DNA from 4 places in the Sporosarcina sp. Y1009 genome. Region 1 is predicted to be linked to each of the others. Evidence: riboswitches for the same ligand, from Rfam matches in the RefSeq annotation. Region 1 holds a riboswitch; each other region holds the start of a gene.
The links. A riboswitch is a leader RNA that binds a small molecule or an ion and turns the genes downstream of it on or off. The one in region 1 is predicted to bind S-adenosylmethionine.

Region 1 (3,634 bases):
TTCAACTCTTTTTTGTCTCCACTTGCTTCTCCAGAACTGCATGCAGACAGGAGAAGTAGCGTAAACAATGCTAGAAAAGGAATTATGACTTTTTTCATTTTAATGACCACCTTTATAGTTAATGATTTAGACATTGACGAGTGAAAATGTTTTTCCAGGATGATTTTCAGGCAATCGATCGGTTCCAAATAAATTTCCACGCATTGTCGTACTTTGCACATCATCCTTTTGGCGAATTAATCCGCGCGCTTGTAGAACGGGTGTGACCAATTCTGCAAAATCTTTAAAGGATCCTGGTTTAATTGCGTACGTTATATTAAATCCGTCGACATCCGCATCTTTAACCCATCTTTCCATTTCATCTGCAATTTTTTCAGGTGTGCCGACAACAACTGGACCGATACCGCCGATTCCCACAAATTCAGCAATTTCTCGAATGGTCCATTTTTTGTCCGGATCCACTTTTGTGAAAATGTCAACGCGTGAACGCATTGAATCGTTTTCAACAAACTGTAGATCTTCATCTAAATCGTATTCAGATAAGTCGATTCCCGTCCAGCCACTGAACAAGCTCATCGCACCTTCAAGGCTAATATGTTTTTTGTAATCTTCATATTTTGCTTCTGCTTCTTCTTGCGTTCGCCCGACAATCGGAGTGAAGAGGCTATACACTTTGATATCTTCGCCTTTTCTACCAAACTGCTCCGCCTGACCGCGTATTTTATCGACAAACTTACGCGCGATATCAGTTGTAGGCATGGAGACATAGACCCCTTCTGCGTGTTCTGCCGCAAATGCACTTCCTTTTGGTGATAAACCAGCTTGAAAAATGACCGGCGTTCGTTGTGGAGAAGGTTCGCATAAGTGAGCGCCAGGAACGGTGAAGTACTTACCCTTATGTTGAATGTCGTGAACTTTTTCTGGGTCAACATACATTTTTCTTTCTATGTCACGAACAACGGCATCTTCTTCCCAGCTTTGTTCCCATAATTTATAACAAACGTCTAAATATTCTTCTGCAATTGAATAGCGTTCATCATGTGCAATTTGTTCGGTCATTCCAATGTTTATTGCTGCACTTTTCAAATAAGACGTTACAACATTCCAGCCAACACGGCCTTTTGTTAAATGATCTAATGTCGACATGCGACGTGAAAATGTATAAGGATGCTCATGCGTGACAGACGCGGTAATGCCAAATGACAAATTTTTAGTAACTGCTGCCATTGCCGGAACAATGAGCATCGGATCATTGATAGGGGATTGCACCGCTTGCCTAAGACCCGCGTCTCTTTTTCCTTCATAGACATCATACGGACCGAGTACATCTGCTAAAAAGACAGAGTCAAACTGCGCTTCTTCTAATAACTGTGCAAACTCGATCCAATAATTAATGTCCGTGTAGCGATGTGCTTCATTGTCAGGATGGGACCAAAGTCCGGGAGATTGGTTACTAGGGCAGTTCATATCAAATGCGTTTAATAAAATTCTTTTTTTTGTCATTGTAAGTTCCTCCTAATTTTTTGTTGCGTTAACACTAAACAACTACTTCTTGCAGGTTCACATAACTTTCCAACGTATTCGTTAATCCTTCTGGGAAGCGTTGCTTTGTCAAGTGTTCTTCTACATTTGCTGTTATGTAGTGCAAAAACTTCAAAATATGTACTCTTCTGTCTAAAACATCCTTGAATCCATTCTCGTAAAACCATGCGTCGATCGTATTGTAAACACCACGGTTAATGTAGAAAGTTTTTTCGATTTCCCTGACGAATGATAAATCAGGCAAATGAACATCAATAATCATAAAAAACACCTCCTATACACAACACAGCATATTTGTTCCAACCATCCTTCCTTGAAAAAATAAAAACCCTCTACTCATGATGAGTAGAGGGTGAAATACAAAATTAAAAGTTAACTGTAATTTCAGCCGTCTCATCTGAAGAATACGAATGTATTCTACTGAACTTAGCACCATACAATAAAAGATTTGCTGGTTGCTGAGGTTTCAAAGGGTCAGTCCCTCCACCTCTCTTGATAAGCAGCGATACTATTTAGTTTTGAATGTCGATCGAATACCTAGATATTAGCGATCAAACGTTAGATTAGATACTATCTATATTTCTAGAAAGAGTCAAGGGGTTTTGATGAAATAGTCTGATATAAGCGAAAAGTCATGGTAGTCTACTGGATTCTGATTTTAGTGAAAAAACGTCTCTACTATGTAACGGTAGAAAGAAAAGTGGAAATCTTTATGGTTTTTCGACTAATTATTCAAGTTGAAATCATGGGTGAAATGCACTATAAAATAGGACGCATGTTGTTCTATAAGTGGGAGATTCGGTTCTCTAATAGATTCGTTTATTTACAAGGCATTATAGTATTAAAATGTATTGTATTTCTGTATAGTAAATAGGTTAATATATTAAATGAGCTATTATCTTTTGAAGATATTTCTATGCTTGTACAGACAGAATACAAGTCACAATCTCGAATGGGGTAATTACCAAACAGTCGATGTTGAGAAACAGCAAAGAATAAAACAAGATTGATTTAGTTTTTAATTGGAGGAATTATTTATGTCAACAACAGAAAAAAGTCAAGTTATCAAGTCGACCCCCATTTTGCTGTCTTTTTTAATTGCAGGGTTTATTGGGTTATTTAGTGAAACAGCTTTAAACATGGCACTCGGTGGTTTAGTGAAGGAATTCGATGTACCCCATTCCACCGTTCAATGGCTAACTACAGGTTTTCTATTGACCTTAGCGATATTAATTCCTATTTCTGCTCTTTTAATTCAATGGTTTAGTACACGACAATTGTTTATTGCTTCACTCATATTTTCTATTATTGGAACGATTGTTGCAGGATCAGCGCCAATTTTCGATGTCTTGATTGTAGGGCGTGTAATTCAAGCGATTGGGACGGGCTTACTGATACCGCTTATGTTTAATACGATTTTGCTGATTTATCCAATCCATAAAAGAGGAACGATTATGGGCCTAATGGGGTTGGTGATGATGGTTGCACCAGCTATTGGGCCAGCCCTTTCAGGTATAATCATTGAAAATTTAAGTTGGAATTGGATTTTCTGGGTCACGCTACCGTTTCTTGCGCTTGCACTACTCGCTGGTATTATTTATATGCAAAATGTTTCTACGCTTACTAAACCTAAAATCGATATTCTGTCGATTATTTTATCGAGTATTGGTTTTGGTGGCATTGTTTATGGTTTTAGTGCCGCTGGAGAAGAAGGCTGGGGAAGTACCATCGTTGTAGCAACCATTGTAATTGGTCTTATAGCGCTTATTGTCTTCTCCATAAGACAACTTACAATGAAGACGCCAATGCTTGATCTCCGTGCGTTTAAATATCCGATGTTTACTTTGGGGCTCTTGAGCGTCTTTGTTACTTTCATGGTCATTTTGTCTACCATGATTCTCTTACCTTTATACTTGCAGACGGGCATGGGGTTAGCTCCGGTTATAGCGGGACTTGTCCTTTTACCAGGGGGTATCATAAATGGCATTATGTCTCCAATAACAGGTCGACTTTTTGATAAATACGGACCAAGGGGACTCGTTACACCTGGATTTATTATAATGGTCATTATGCTGTGGAGCTTGTCGAACGT
Region 2 (3,634 bases), on a different contig from region 1:
CCAACTTAAAGCTGGCATCACGGAGATAAAAGCGTGTGTAGCTTCTTCGACAGTATCGACGATTTCAATTAATGGATCTGCCAGCGCAATCGATGCTTTCAACCCTTCACTTGATGCTGCTGCAGCTTCTTCATCTTCCTCAAAGACTTCTACATAGAGCTTTACATCGCCTGCTTCTTCATCTGTAATCGGTAAAACTGGTCCTGTTTCCTCATTACCATTGCGTAATAGCACGATGGACTTGCGGTGTGCTTCATCTGCCAATGCTTGTGATTCAGGATTATCAGCGATTTGCTGTGCGAGTTCAGGATCTACATATGGATTTTCAAAAAGACCCAAGTCATACATCTCGGTGAGCAGGAAGGTAATCGAATGGTTGATCACTGATTCTTCTACCAATCCTGTTTGAATCGCCTCAATCAGTGGTGCAACATCCGTGCCACCTGAGAAAATGTTTGTTCCAGCGTCGATTGCTTTTGCATAACGCTCAGGTAAAGTGAGATGTTCCACACCCCAAGGACGATCTCCATCATTAATAATGCCGGTATCAGAGTTTACATAGCCTTCGAATCCGATTTCATCGCGAAGAAGACCTTGAAGTAACCCTTTATTATAAGCAAAGGCAACTTCTTCAAATTGCTGATCTTCTGTGTACCATAAATGCTTCGGAAGCTGATCTGCACTTCCTTCATTTACCGGTTTTGCATAGTAAGGCATGATAGATGCCGTGCCTGCTTCAACTGCCGCTAAAAATGGTGGCAGGTGATATGTATACAAGCTTCCTTCGGTTGGATACACATTTGTACTTCCCCATTCATGATGAGGGTCTGTACCTTCTAATCGCGGACCGCCACCAGCAAAGTGTTTAATGGTTAGTGCAACACTGTTTTCGTCTAATTCCTCACCTTGAAAACCTTCAACGATTGAAGTGATCATGTTGGAAATTAGTTCAGGATCTTCGCCAAATGTACCATCCGTACGTGTCCAGCGTGGCTCAGTCAGCACATCTGCCATATAGCCATAAAGCTTATGCATCCCGGTTGCGCGCCATTCTTTGGCAGCAATTTCGGCAAACTCCTTCACAAGCTCTGTATCCCTTGTCGCAGCAAGACCAAGCTCGCCCGGCCAAGTCGATAGTTGTCCACCAGCTTCTGCATGACCATATGTCTGGTTCGGGTTCACGTGGTTACGCGGATTGGAAGTCATCACTACCGGAATCCCCAAACGAGAAGCCTCTCCTAGTTCTTGAAACTCATTATTTCGAGACGCAAGATCCCGCGGCTCTGGATCATCACGAACGATGAAGTTACGTAAATTTTTCTCTTGAAGAGTTAAACGGCTGGAATCATTATTAAACGAAGAAATCAGCATTAATCCTGCTTTTTCTTCCACAGTCATTTTAGAGACCAAATCTTCTACCCGTTCTTCAACAGGAAGTCTCCAGTCCTCGTAACGATCCAGTTCGCCATTTGCATTCAAATCCCTGAATGCTTCTCCATCTACTTCAATAATTTCCTTTACTCGGGTTTCAACAGTAGTAGTAGATTTTTCAGCATTTGCAATACCCGATGTCGGAGCTACGGGGGAAAATACTAACACAGCAACTAACATTAGAATTACACTTTTAGATAAATAACTAGATTTAAAGTTCATTTTTTTGCCTCCTTAGATATTATTGTAACTTTAAAAAAACTGCCACTTCTGATAGCGATTACTGATTTTCTCATTCCTTCCTGTATCCCCCCTCACCCATTAAAGCGCTTTCATATTTACGATACAGATACGCTGGTAAGTTAGTTTGGCTAGCAATCAAATAAACTAACTGCATTCATCGTAGGTGTAAGTTGTTTATTTTTCAACACGTTTTCTGCCTTTTCTAAAAAATGAGTCAAATGAAGTGATGCTTCCAACTAATACCAAAGTATTACAAAAAATGAAATAAATTCTACTTTATTAAGATTATTCGTTATAAAAACAACCTTTAGCACAAACAAAAATAGACTTTCTTCCATATAGGCACACAGACCCAAAACCAATATTTACTTTTCAAATTAAAAGTACACATAGCTTTTTCGGACAAATAGGTCATATTTAACAGACTTGAATCAAGAAATTTACTTTCATTTTGACTGCGGTAATAATTCGAATAATTTTACTTCAAATATTTGATTGACTTATACTTCTTTTCGCTCTAAAGTAAGGATTAATTCTTGCGACAATTGAATAGCAAAACATCACTTTCTTATCAAGAGAGATCGAGGGACAGGCCCTATGACATCTCGGCAACAGATTCATGACGAATGAATACTGTGCTAATTCCTGCAAGTGCTTCGGCATTTGGAAGATGAGGACGAGATGGTTTCTTACATACTAGAAGCCCTCTTTTTTCTTATCGAACGATGATAAGTAAGAAGGGGCTTTTTCTTTTTTCACTGATGGCTGAGATGTTGTGAACGCGGAATAAGAGTTTTATCAGGAGGTTTTGACATGATTGAATTTAAAAATGTCTCGAAGACGTTTAGTCTTGGAAAACGGGAGGTGCACGCGGTTAAAGATGTTTCCCTCTTTGTTGAAAAAGGAGAGATATACGGCATTATCGGATTTAGTGGTGCTGGAAAAAGTACGCTACTGCGTTTAGTAAATATGTTAGAGCGTCCAACAGCTGGTTCTGTTTTCATCAACGAAATTGACGTCAGTACATTATCAGCGAAAGAACTACGTAAACAACGCCAAAACATCGGCATGATATTCCAAAACTTTAACTTGTTTAACTCAAGAACAGTTTCGGGAAATATCGCTTATCCATTGAAATTAGCCGGCGCATCAAAACAAGACATTCAAGAGCGTGTCCAAGAACTATTGGCTTTCGTCGGGCTATCTGATAAAGCGAAAGATTATCCAGATCAACTATCCGGTGGACAAAAACAACGTGTTGGGATTGCCAGAGCACTCGCCAGCTCCCCAGATATTCTAATTTGTGATGAAGCAACATCCGCTCTAGACCCTGACACAACTGCTGATATTTTACGGTTACTCAAAAAGGTCAATAAGGAGTTCGGGATAACCATTCTCCTTATCACACATGAAATGCATGTCATTCAATCAATTTGCGACAATGTAGCGGTCATGGAAGAAGGCGAAGTGATTGAGTCTGGAGAAGTTTTCGAAACCTTTACCGACCCACAACATTCGACTACGCAGCGCTTTATCCAATCCATCCAACAGGACTTGCCTTCGGAAAAGCTTTTGAACGAATGGCGATCAAAAGGTGGTACCCAGTTATACCGCGTTATTTTTAAAGGCGATATTGCAAGTAACCCTGTACTCTCGCAAGTAACTCGAAAACATGGCGTCGATTTCAACATCGTCTACGGCTCGGTTCGAGAGTTACAAGAACGCTTTTTCGGAAATCTGCTGGTTTCGTTTGAAGGCGATACGGAAGCGATTCAAAAAGTATTGCAGGAACTTCAAACGATCGTTGAAATAAAGGAGGTCATTAAAGATGAAAGTTGATTGGTCCACGTTTTGGCCACGTATTGTAGAAGCGACTGGCGAAACGCTCCTCATGGTGATCGCCACACTGATTTTTGGTTCAATTATTGGAATCTCGCTTGGCCTACTATTGTTTGTGACA
Region 3 (3,634 bases), on a different contig from region 1:
TGGATATCGTGTGCAGTTTAATAGTGATCTCGGACCATATAAAGGTGGGATTCGATTCCATCCTTCTGTAAATACGAGTATTATGAAGTTTCTAGCTTTCGAACAAATTTTCAAAAACTCCCTGACAGGTCAACCAATTGGTGCTGGTAAAGGAGGATCTGATTTCGATCCTAAAAACAAGTCTGAACGTGAAATCATGCGGTTTGTTCAAAGTTTCATGACGGAGCTAAGTAAATATATCGGACCAGATTTGGATGTGCCAGCGGGTGATATAGGTGTTGGCCGAAGAGAAGTAGAATATATGTCTGGGCAGTATAATCGATTGCACGGGGGCCATAAGGCGGGCGTCTTTACTGGAAAAGATCCAAATTATGGTGGGAGCTTGGGAAGAAAAGAAGCAACAGGCTATGGAACGATTTACTTTGCTGAAGAGATGTTAAAAGTGAATGATATGAGTTTCAACGGAAGCCGAGTGATCGTATCTGGCTCTGGGAACGTTTCTATTTATGCAATGGAAAAAGCCATTGAACTCGGTGCGAAGGTAGTGGCATGTAGTGATTCTAGCGGCTATATCTACGACGAAAATGGAATCAATGTCGAAACAGTTAAAGTGCTGAAAGAAGAAGGAAATAAACGAATTAAAGAATATAAAAAGTTCCACTCGAGTGCTAAATATTTTGATGATTGTACAGGGATTTGGTCCATTAATTGTGACATCGCACTTCCTTGTGCAACACAAAATGAAATCGATGAAGTGGCCGCATATAAGCTCGTCAATAATAATGTAAAAGCTATCGCTGAAGGTGCGAATATGCCTTGTACAAAAGAGGCGGTTGACTTATTCATCGAAAATAATGTCTTATTTGCACCAGCAAAAGCGGCCAATGCTGGCGGCGTAGCTGTATCAGCAATGGAGATGTCCCAAAATAGCATGCGTCTTAACTGGACATTTGAAGAAGTTGACGAAAAACTTAAAGAAGTAATGAACAACATATTCCAAAGTTGTTTGAAGGCGTCTGAAGAATATGGTCAACCTGGTAATTTAATTGTCGGTGCCAACATTGCTGGTTTTCTTAAAGTAGCAGATGCAATGATTGCCCATGGCATTAGATAAGAAAATAATGTATTTAAAAAACACTAGACCTCACACTGAAAAATCGTGAGGTGATCTAGTGTTTTTTTATGTGAGTTCTGTTTTGCAGATGGGTCGAAAAGAGTGGGGAAAGAGGACACCCTCTTTCGGTTTTTTATATGGCTGGATTAAATATTAAAACATTTAATCCCGACAAGTTTAATAGGTATGAGCCCTTGACGGGACATTCCTATTGTATTATGATTGTTCTTACAACTTAATATCTTATCAAGAGAAGCTAAGGGACTGGCCCGTTGAAGCTTCAGCAACCTCTGCCTCGCAGAAAGGTGCTAATTCCAGCAAGAGTAACTTCTTGGCAGATAAGAGTAAAAGAATATTTATTATTCAACCCTCTTTTCTATCGAGAAGGGGGTTTTTTATATCCAATTTATTAAATATCCCAAAAAATAAGAGAAAGAAGGTTAAATGATGAGTAGAATTGTTATTATTTCAGGAAGTCCATTGACACCGTCACGTACAGATCTCGTTCTTCGTTATGTAGAATCCATATTACAAAAGAAAGGTTTTACGGTAGATTATATTGCTATTCCTGATCTACCACCGGAAGATTTGGTTTATGTACGCTTCAATAGCCCATCTATCCGAAGTGTGATTGAACAAGTTGAAAATGCGGACGGAATCATTATCGGTTCCCCAGTATATAAGGCTTCTTATACGGGCGTACTTAAAGCGTTACTTGATTTGTTACCAGAGAATGCATTTAGGGGAAAAACAGTATTGCCTTTCATGGTTGGCGGTAGCATCGCACATTTGCTGGCAATTGAGTTTTCATTGAAGCCTATTATACATAATTTAAAAGGCGTTTCTACACAAGGCGTTTATTTCGAAGATTCCTTGATTGATAAAGAAAATAGTGTCAATCCAATTAAAGAAACTGATAGCGAATTCCGATTACAGACACAGTTGCAAGAGTTACTTGATACGATTGTAGAGGCACAGCGCACAACCGAATTAGTCGGAAATCTAAGGTGATAAAAAATATGGAGTAAAATCGACGAGTACTTGAATGATTCATTTTTCAAGTGCTTGTTTTATTTTCTTATTTATAAGCATTTAACCAAAAGATAGGATAGCCCCTAGTCTCCAAATATGTTAGCATTAATAATAATGTTATAATTCAATCTATTTAAGACGTTATTATGTGATTAATTAGTCTAGGCAATATGACTCTGCTAAGATTTAGAATCATATTGTTAAATGAGGCGATCCTATAAATTAAATGGGTCAATTTGTTGAAAAGGTGGAGTTACATGGGAAGAATTGTAATTGCAGTTATTTTAACGATTTTTGGTGGTATTCTTGGAAGTTTTTTGGAGCCAGCAGTGTTTGCAAACAGTATTCCGGTTGCAATCATGGGAGGATTTATTTTAGCGGAGATCCAACGTAAAGATGATAAGTAATGAGTATCTCATATGATTCTCATATAAGTATTTACGGAAATGTACGGGCAAGATGGAGGTGTTTTTTTGAAAAGAGTTTTTCATTTATTAATTGCTTTGTTTTTAATTATTTCATTATTGGGGTGCAGTTCCAGTGTTCAAGGAAGTATAAAAGATTTTCATGACGATGATATTGCGGCAATTGTGAAAGACAAAGAGATTACAATTGGTGACTTGCGGTTTTTGTATGCAGATGATCAGGTGTTGGAAAACATTGAAGGAACTGCAAAGCTCGAATTAATGATACAAGAAGCTAAGGCGTTGAATGTAGATATTTCTGATGAAATTAGTTTGCAAGCGGAAACAATGTTAGCGCTCCCTCTTAAAGATATAAAAGATCCGTACGGAAAATCAATGCATGCGTTTATCGAATCACAAGCTCAAAAGTTGGGGATAGATCCTGAAAAATATTATATGAAGTATGTAGAAATCAAGAGTGAACAAAATGCGTATTTAAATGCATACACGCACGAAATATTTGGTGAACCCGACGATTATAACGAAGAGGAATTAGAGACATACAATGAAAATACTAATGACTTTTTGAATGAATTAGTTAAAGAATATAAAGAGGAGATTGAAATACTAATCAAGAAGTAAGGAACAGTTAAATGATTGAAAAACTCAATTAGAATAGAGGGATATTGTGAAAAAGAATATTGCAAAAGTAATGAGTTTCATAGTAATCTTTACTTTACTATTTGGATTATTACGGTTATTGATCAATGTAGGGGTAATTCCCTGGAATCTATTGACAGATATTCTAACTCTTTTTATAATTATTCCCATTTTAATTATAATATCCACTCTTTTGTCAGGAAAATTTATAAATTTATTAATGGTGGAGGATTAAGTAGAATTATCAAATCCATGCCCGGGATCGCAGAGGAGAAAATCTTAGCATCGATACAAGGGAGTGACACAAGAATGAAAGAATTTATAAGTACATTTTTTATTTGCCTAGTCATTTGCAGTGTAGCTGCATTTTTATTTGCTGGCTTAATTCTAGATAGTTTGTGGGGGATTCTTATTGTTGTTGCAT
Region 4 (3,634 bases), on a different contig from region 1:
CTAGGCGATATCGTATTCGTTGAACTACCTGAAATCGGCGACGAAATAACGGCAGACGAGCCTTTCGGTAGCGTTGAATCTGTAAAAACAGTATCTGAGTTATACGCGCCAATTAGTGGAAAAGTAGTTGAAGTAAACGAAGAGTTAGAAGATAGCCCTGAGTTTGTTAACGAATCCCCTTACGAACAAGCCTGGATGATTGTCGTTGAACCATCAAATGTTTCCGAATTAGATGGACTTATGTCGGCTGAAGACTATGACAAAATGACAATTGAGTAATAGTTGACACCGGACGCCGAGAAGTTATTCGGCGTTTTTCTTTTTTTATAAAGGAGGCGCATAAAGCTTGAATCAGATGAAAATCTTGATTGTAGAAGGAAGCGCGGATCGGAAACGAGTCAGTCGTGTACTTGCTGAACCTATTGATATTATTTGTACAAATGGTACCATAAGTCCTTATAATCTTGAGGTACTATTAACACCTTATGAAGAGTTCGAGATGTACGTCTTCCTTGATGCAGATGAAGATGGCGAAAAAACCCGTGTATTATTCAAAAGGGAATATCCATTAGCCATTCATCTTTACACTGAAAGAGTATATAAAGAAGTTGAAACAACACCATACAATGTGCTTGCAAAAATTCTTCAAGAAGCACATATTAAAGTTCACCCTGAATTTATAATGTAAGAAGGTAGATATAATGGATATATGGACAATTAGAGATTGGGAAAAGAACAGCAGCGAAAAAGACATTGCGGTATTTTATTTGTACACGCCAATGTGCGGTACATGTGCAGTCGCTTCGAAAATGATGAATGTAATTTCTGTTATGAAACCAGAGATACCGATTGGTAAGGCAGATTTGAATTATCACGAGGAATTAGCAATTGATTATCAAATTGAAAGTGTACCCTGCCTCCTCATTTCTAAAAATGGTGTTTTGACGGAAAAGGTATATGCATTCAAATCAGTACCTGATTTGCTAGTGAAAATAAGTTGACAGACCAGGGACAGGTATGCTAGATTTATTGTTAATCATAAAACATAATTTAATCACTCTTATAAAGAGAGGCGGAGGGAAGTGCCCTATGAAGCCCGGCAACCATCACATAAGTGAACTGGTGCCAAGTCACACAAAGCATATTGCTTTGAAAGATGAGAGATTGGACATACGCTTATTACATTAAACGTTAAGCCTTTCTGCATCGAGCAGTAAGGCTTTTTATTATTTATAGAGGTGAAGAAAAATGATTCATTTAACAGACGTTCATAAGGTCTTCGGTGAAGGTTCAAAAAGTATTGTCGCTGTGGACGGTGTAACCTTTGATATTTCAGAGGGTGAAATATTTGGTGTGATTGGATATAGTGGTGCTGGAAAGAGCACACTCATCCGGCTTTTAAATGGATTAGAAATGCCGACCAGTGGCACGATTACAATCGGCGGATTGGAAATCTCTTCTATTAAAGGTCAGAAATTACGGAAAGCACGTCAAAAAGTAAGCATGATTTTCCAACACTTTAATTTGTTATGGTCGAGAACTGTGAAAGATAATATTGCTTTTCCACTCGAAATCGCCAATGTCCCTAAAGCAGAACGGGAACGAAAAGTCGCTGAACTAATCGAATTGGTAGGTTTGAAGGGACGCGAAAATGCCTACCCTTCTGAATTGTCAGGGGGACAAAAGCAGCGTGTTGGGATTGCGCGTGCCTTAGCAAATGATCCAGAAGTGTTACTTTGTGATGAAGCCACCTCTGCCCTGGATCCAGAAACGACAGATTCAATACTTAATCTCCTGACGGATATCAATGAGCGACTTGGTCTGACAATTGTCCTCATTACACATGAAATGCAAGTCATCCGGAAGATTTGTCACCGGGTTGCTGTGATGGAAGAAGGAAAAGTAGTCGAAATGGGCGATGTTCTTAAGGTGTTCCAATCACCAAGGGAGCCGATTACGAAACGTTTCTTATCGCAAGTCACAGAACCTGCGGAAGTAATCGAAGCGATGGAACATATTAAAGAAGAGTTTCCATCTGGAACGCTAGTAAAACTTACCTTTGTAGGGGAACGAACTGGACAGCCGGTGATTACGAGCTTGATTCGAAAGTTTAAGATTGACGTGAATATTGTGCAAGGGAATATAGCCCACACACATACTGGCCCTTACGGCACGCTGATTCTTCAACTAGATGGAGAAGAATCGATTATTCAAGAAGCAATCCATTATCTTAATGCACAAGATGTCCGGACGGAGGTAATTGGTAATGATTGAAAACCTGTTTCCGAATGTAGATTGGGCTAAGATGTGGGAAGCGACTGTAGAGACACTTTATATGACAGCAATGTCGACCGTATTCACATTTGTTTTTGGGTTGGCACTAGGTGTCTTGTTGTTTCTCTCAGGTCCAGGACAGTTATGGGCGAATAAGTTGGTTCATACGATTTCCGGAGCATTCGTCAATATTTTTAGGTCAATCCCGTTTATCATTTTAATTATATTGCTGATTCCATTTACAAAATTGCTTCTTGGTACAATGCGAGGACCAGAGGCCGCTTTACCTGCATTAATTATCGGGGCTGCGCCGTTTTATGGTCGAATGGTTTTAATTGCCTTGCAGGAAATCGATAAAGGTGTGATTGAAGCTGCAAAATCGATGGGCGCTAAAACGTCTACGATTATCTTTAAAGTGTTATTACCAGAATCGATGCCTGCCCTTATCTCGGGAATTACCGTTACGGCAATTGCACTTGTCGGCTATACGGCAATGGCGGGTGTTATCGGAGCTGGTGGACTAGGAACGCTAGCCTTTTTGGATGGATTCCAACGAAGTCGTGAAGACGTTACGCAAATGGCAACGATTCTTATCTTAATCATCGTCTTCATCATTCAGTTTATCGGAGATGTAGCGGTTAAAAAGTTTGATAAAAGATAATGTTAATATAGGAATACCGGGCTTTGCCTGATAATTATATAAACAGCATAGAAAAGAGGAGTTTACACAATGAAAAAAATACTGTCAGCAATTTTATTAGCAACATTGGTACTAACATTAGTAGCTTGTGGAACGAAAAATGATGACGACAATAACAATGCAAGTAGCGGAGATGACCAAGAAGCGAAAGAAACAACACTAGTTATCGGTGCTTCGAATACGCCACATGCAATTATTTTAGAAAAAGTGAAGCCGTTGTTGAAAGAAAAAGGCGTTGATCTCGTTATTGAACAGTATACAGATTACGTTTTGCCGAACGAAGACCTAGACTCCGGTGAAATTGATGCAAACTACTTCCAACATATACCGTATCTAGAATCGTCGATGAGTGATCATGGCTATGATTTTGTAAATGCGGGTGGAATCCATATTGAACCAATCGGTGTCTATTCGAAAAAATACGACTCACTAAAGGATCTTCCTGATGGTGCAACAATCTTGATGAGTAATTCTGTTGCCGACCATGGCCGTGTACTTGCAATGCTTGAAGTAGAAGGACTTGTCAAACTGAATCCTGACGTTGAGAAAACGACTGCTGAAGTGAAAGACATTATTGACAATCCAAAAAATATTCAGTTCGAAGCTGACTTTGAAGCTGCATTATTGCCACAACTTTATAATAATGACGAAGGCGATGCA

Region 2: another riboswitch for S-adenosylmethionine. It lies ahead of AC25Y1_RS07855 (methionine ABC transporter ATP-binding protein); the one in region 1 lies ahead of AC25Y1_RS17245 (hypothetical protein).
Region 3: another riboswitch for S-adenosylmethionine. It lies ahead of ssuE (NADPH-dependent FMN reductase); the one in region 1 lies ahead of AC25Y1_RS17245 (hypothetical protein).
Region 4: another riboswitch for S-adenosylmethionine. It lies ahead of AC25Y1_RS16460 (methionine ABC transporter ATP-binding protein); the one in region 1 lies ahead of AC25Y1_RS17245 (hypothetical protein).

What each region holds. Positions count from the first base shown of each region.
Region 1 is NZ_JBYHFO010000020.1:20,375-24,008, reverse strand. Features, by position in the region: gene AC25Y1_RS17255 (MetQ/NlpA family ABC transporter substrate-binding protein) at 1-98, opposite strand, end outside; gene AC25Y1_RS17250 (LLM class flavin-dependent oxidoreductase) at 127-1,503, opposite strand; gene AC25Y1_RS17245 (hypothetical protein) at 1,538-1,804, opposite strand; SAM riboswitch class I at 1,933-2,044, opposite strand; gene AC25Y1_RS17240 (DHA2 family efflux MFS transporter permease subunit) at 2,580-3,634, shown strand, end outside.
Region 2 is NZ_JBYHFO010000005.1:68,683-72,316, reverse strand. Features, by position in the region: gene AC25Y1_RS07860 (glycoside hydrolase family 3 protein) at 1-1,653, opposite strand, end outside; SAM riboswitch class I at 2,240-2,351, shown strand; gene AC25Y1_RS07855 (methionine ABC transporter ATP-binding protein) at 2,488-3,513, shown strand; gene AC25Y1_RS07850 (methionine ABC transporter permease) at 3,503-3,634, shown strand, end outside.
Region 3 is NZ_JBYHFO010000001.1:204,430-208,063, reverse strand. Features, by position in the region: gene gdhA (NADP-specific glutamate dehydrogenase) at 1-1,114, shown strand, start outside; SAM riboswitch class I at 1,355-1,459, shown strand; gene ssuE (NADPH-dependent FMN reductase) at 1,562-2,125, shown strand; gene AC25Y1_RS01045 (hypothetical protein) at 2,404-2,553, shown strand; gene AC25Y1_RS01040 (hypothetical protein) at 2,620-3,192, shown strand; gene AC25Y1_RS01035 (hypothetical protein) at 3,463-3,634, shown strand, end outside.
Region 4 is NZ_JBYHFO010000017.1:57,285-60,918, reverse strand. Features, by position in the region: gene gcvH (glycine cleavage system protein GcvH) at 1-279, shown strand, start outside; gene AC25Y1_RS16470 (toprim domain-containing protein) at 356-688, shown strand; gene AC25Y1_RS16465 (thioredoxin family protein) at 702-1,001, shown strand; SAM riboswitch class I at 1,058-1,163, shown strand; gene AC25Y1_RS16460 (methionine ABC transporter ATP-binding protein) at 1,249-2,274, shown strand; gene AC25Y1_RS16455 (methionine ABC transporter permease) at 2,267-2,935, shown strand; gene AC25Y1_RS16450 (MetQ/NlpA family ABC transporter substrate-binding protein) at 3,005-3,634, shown strand, end outside.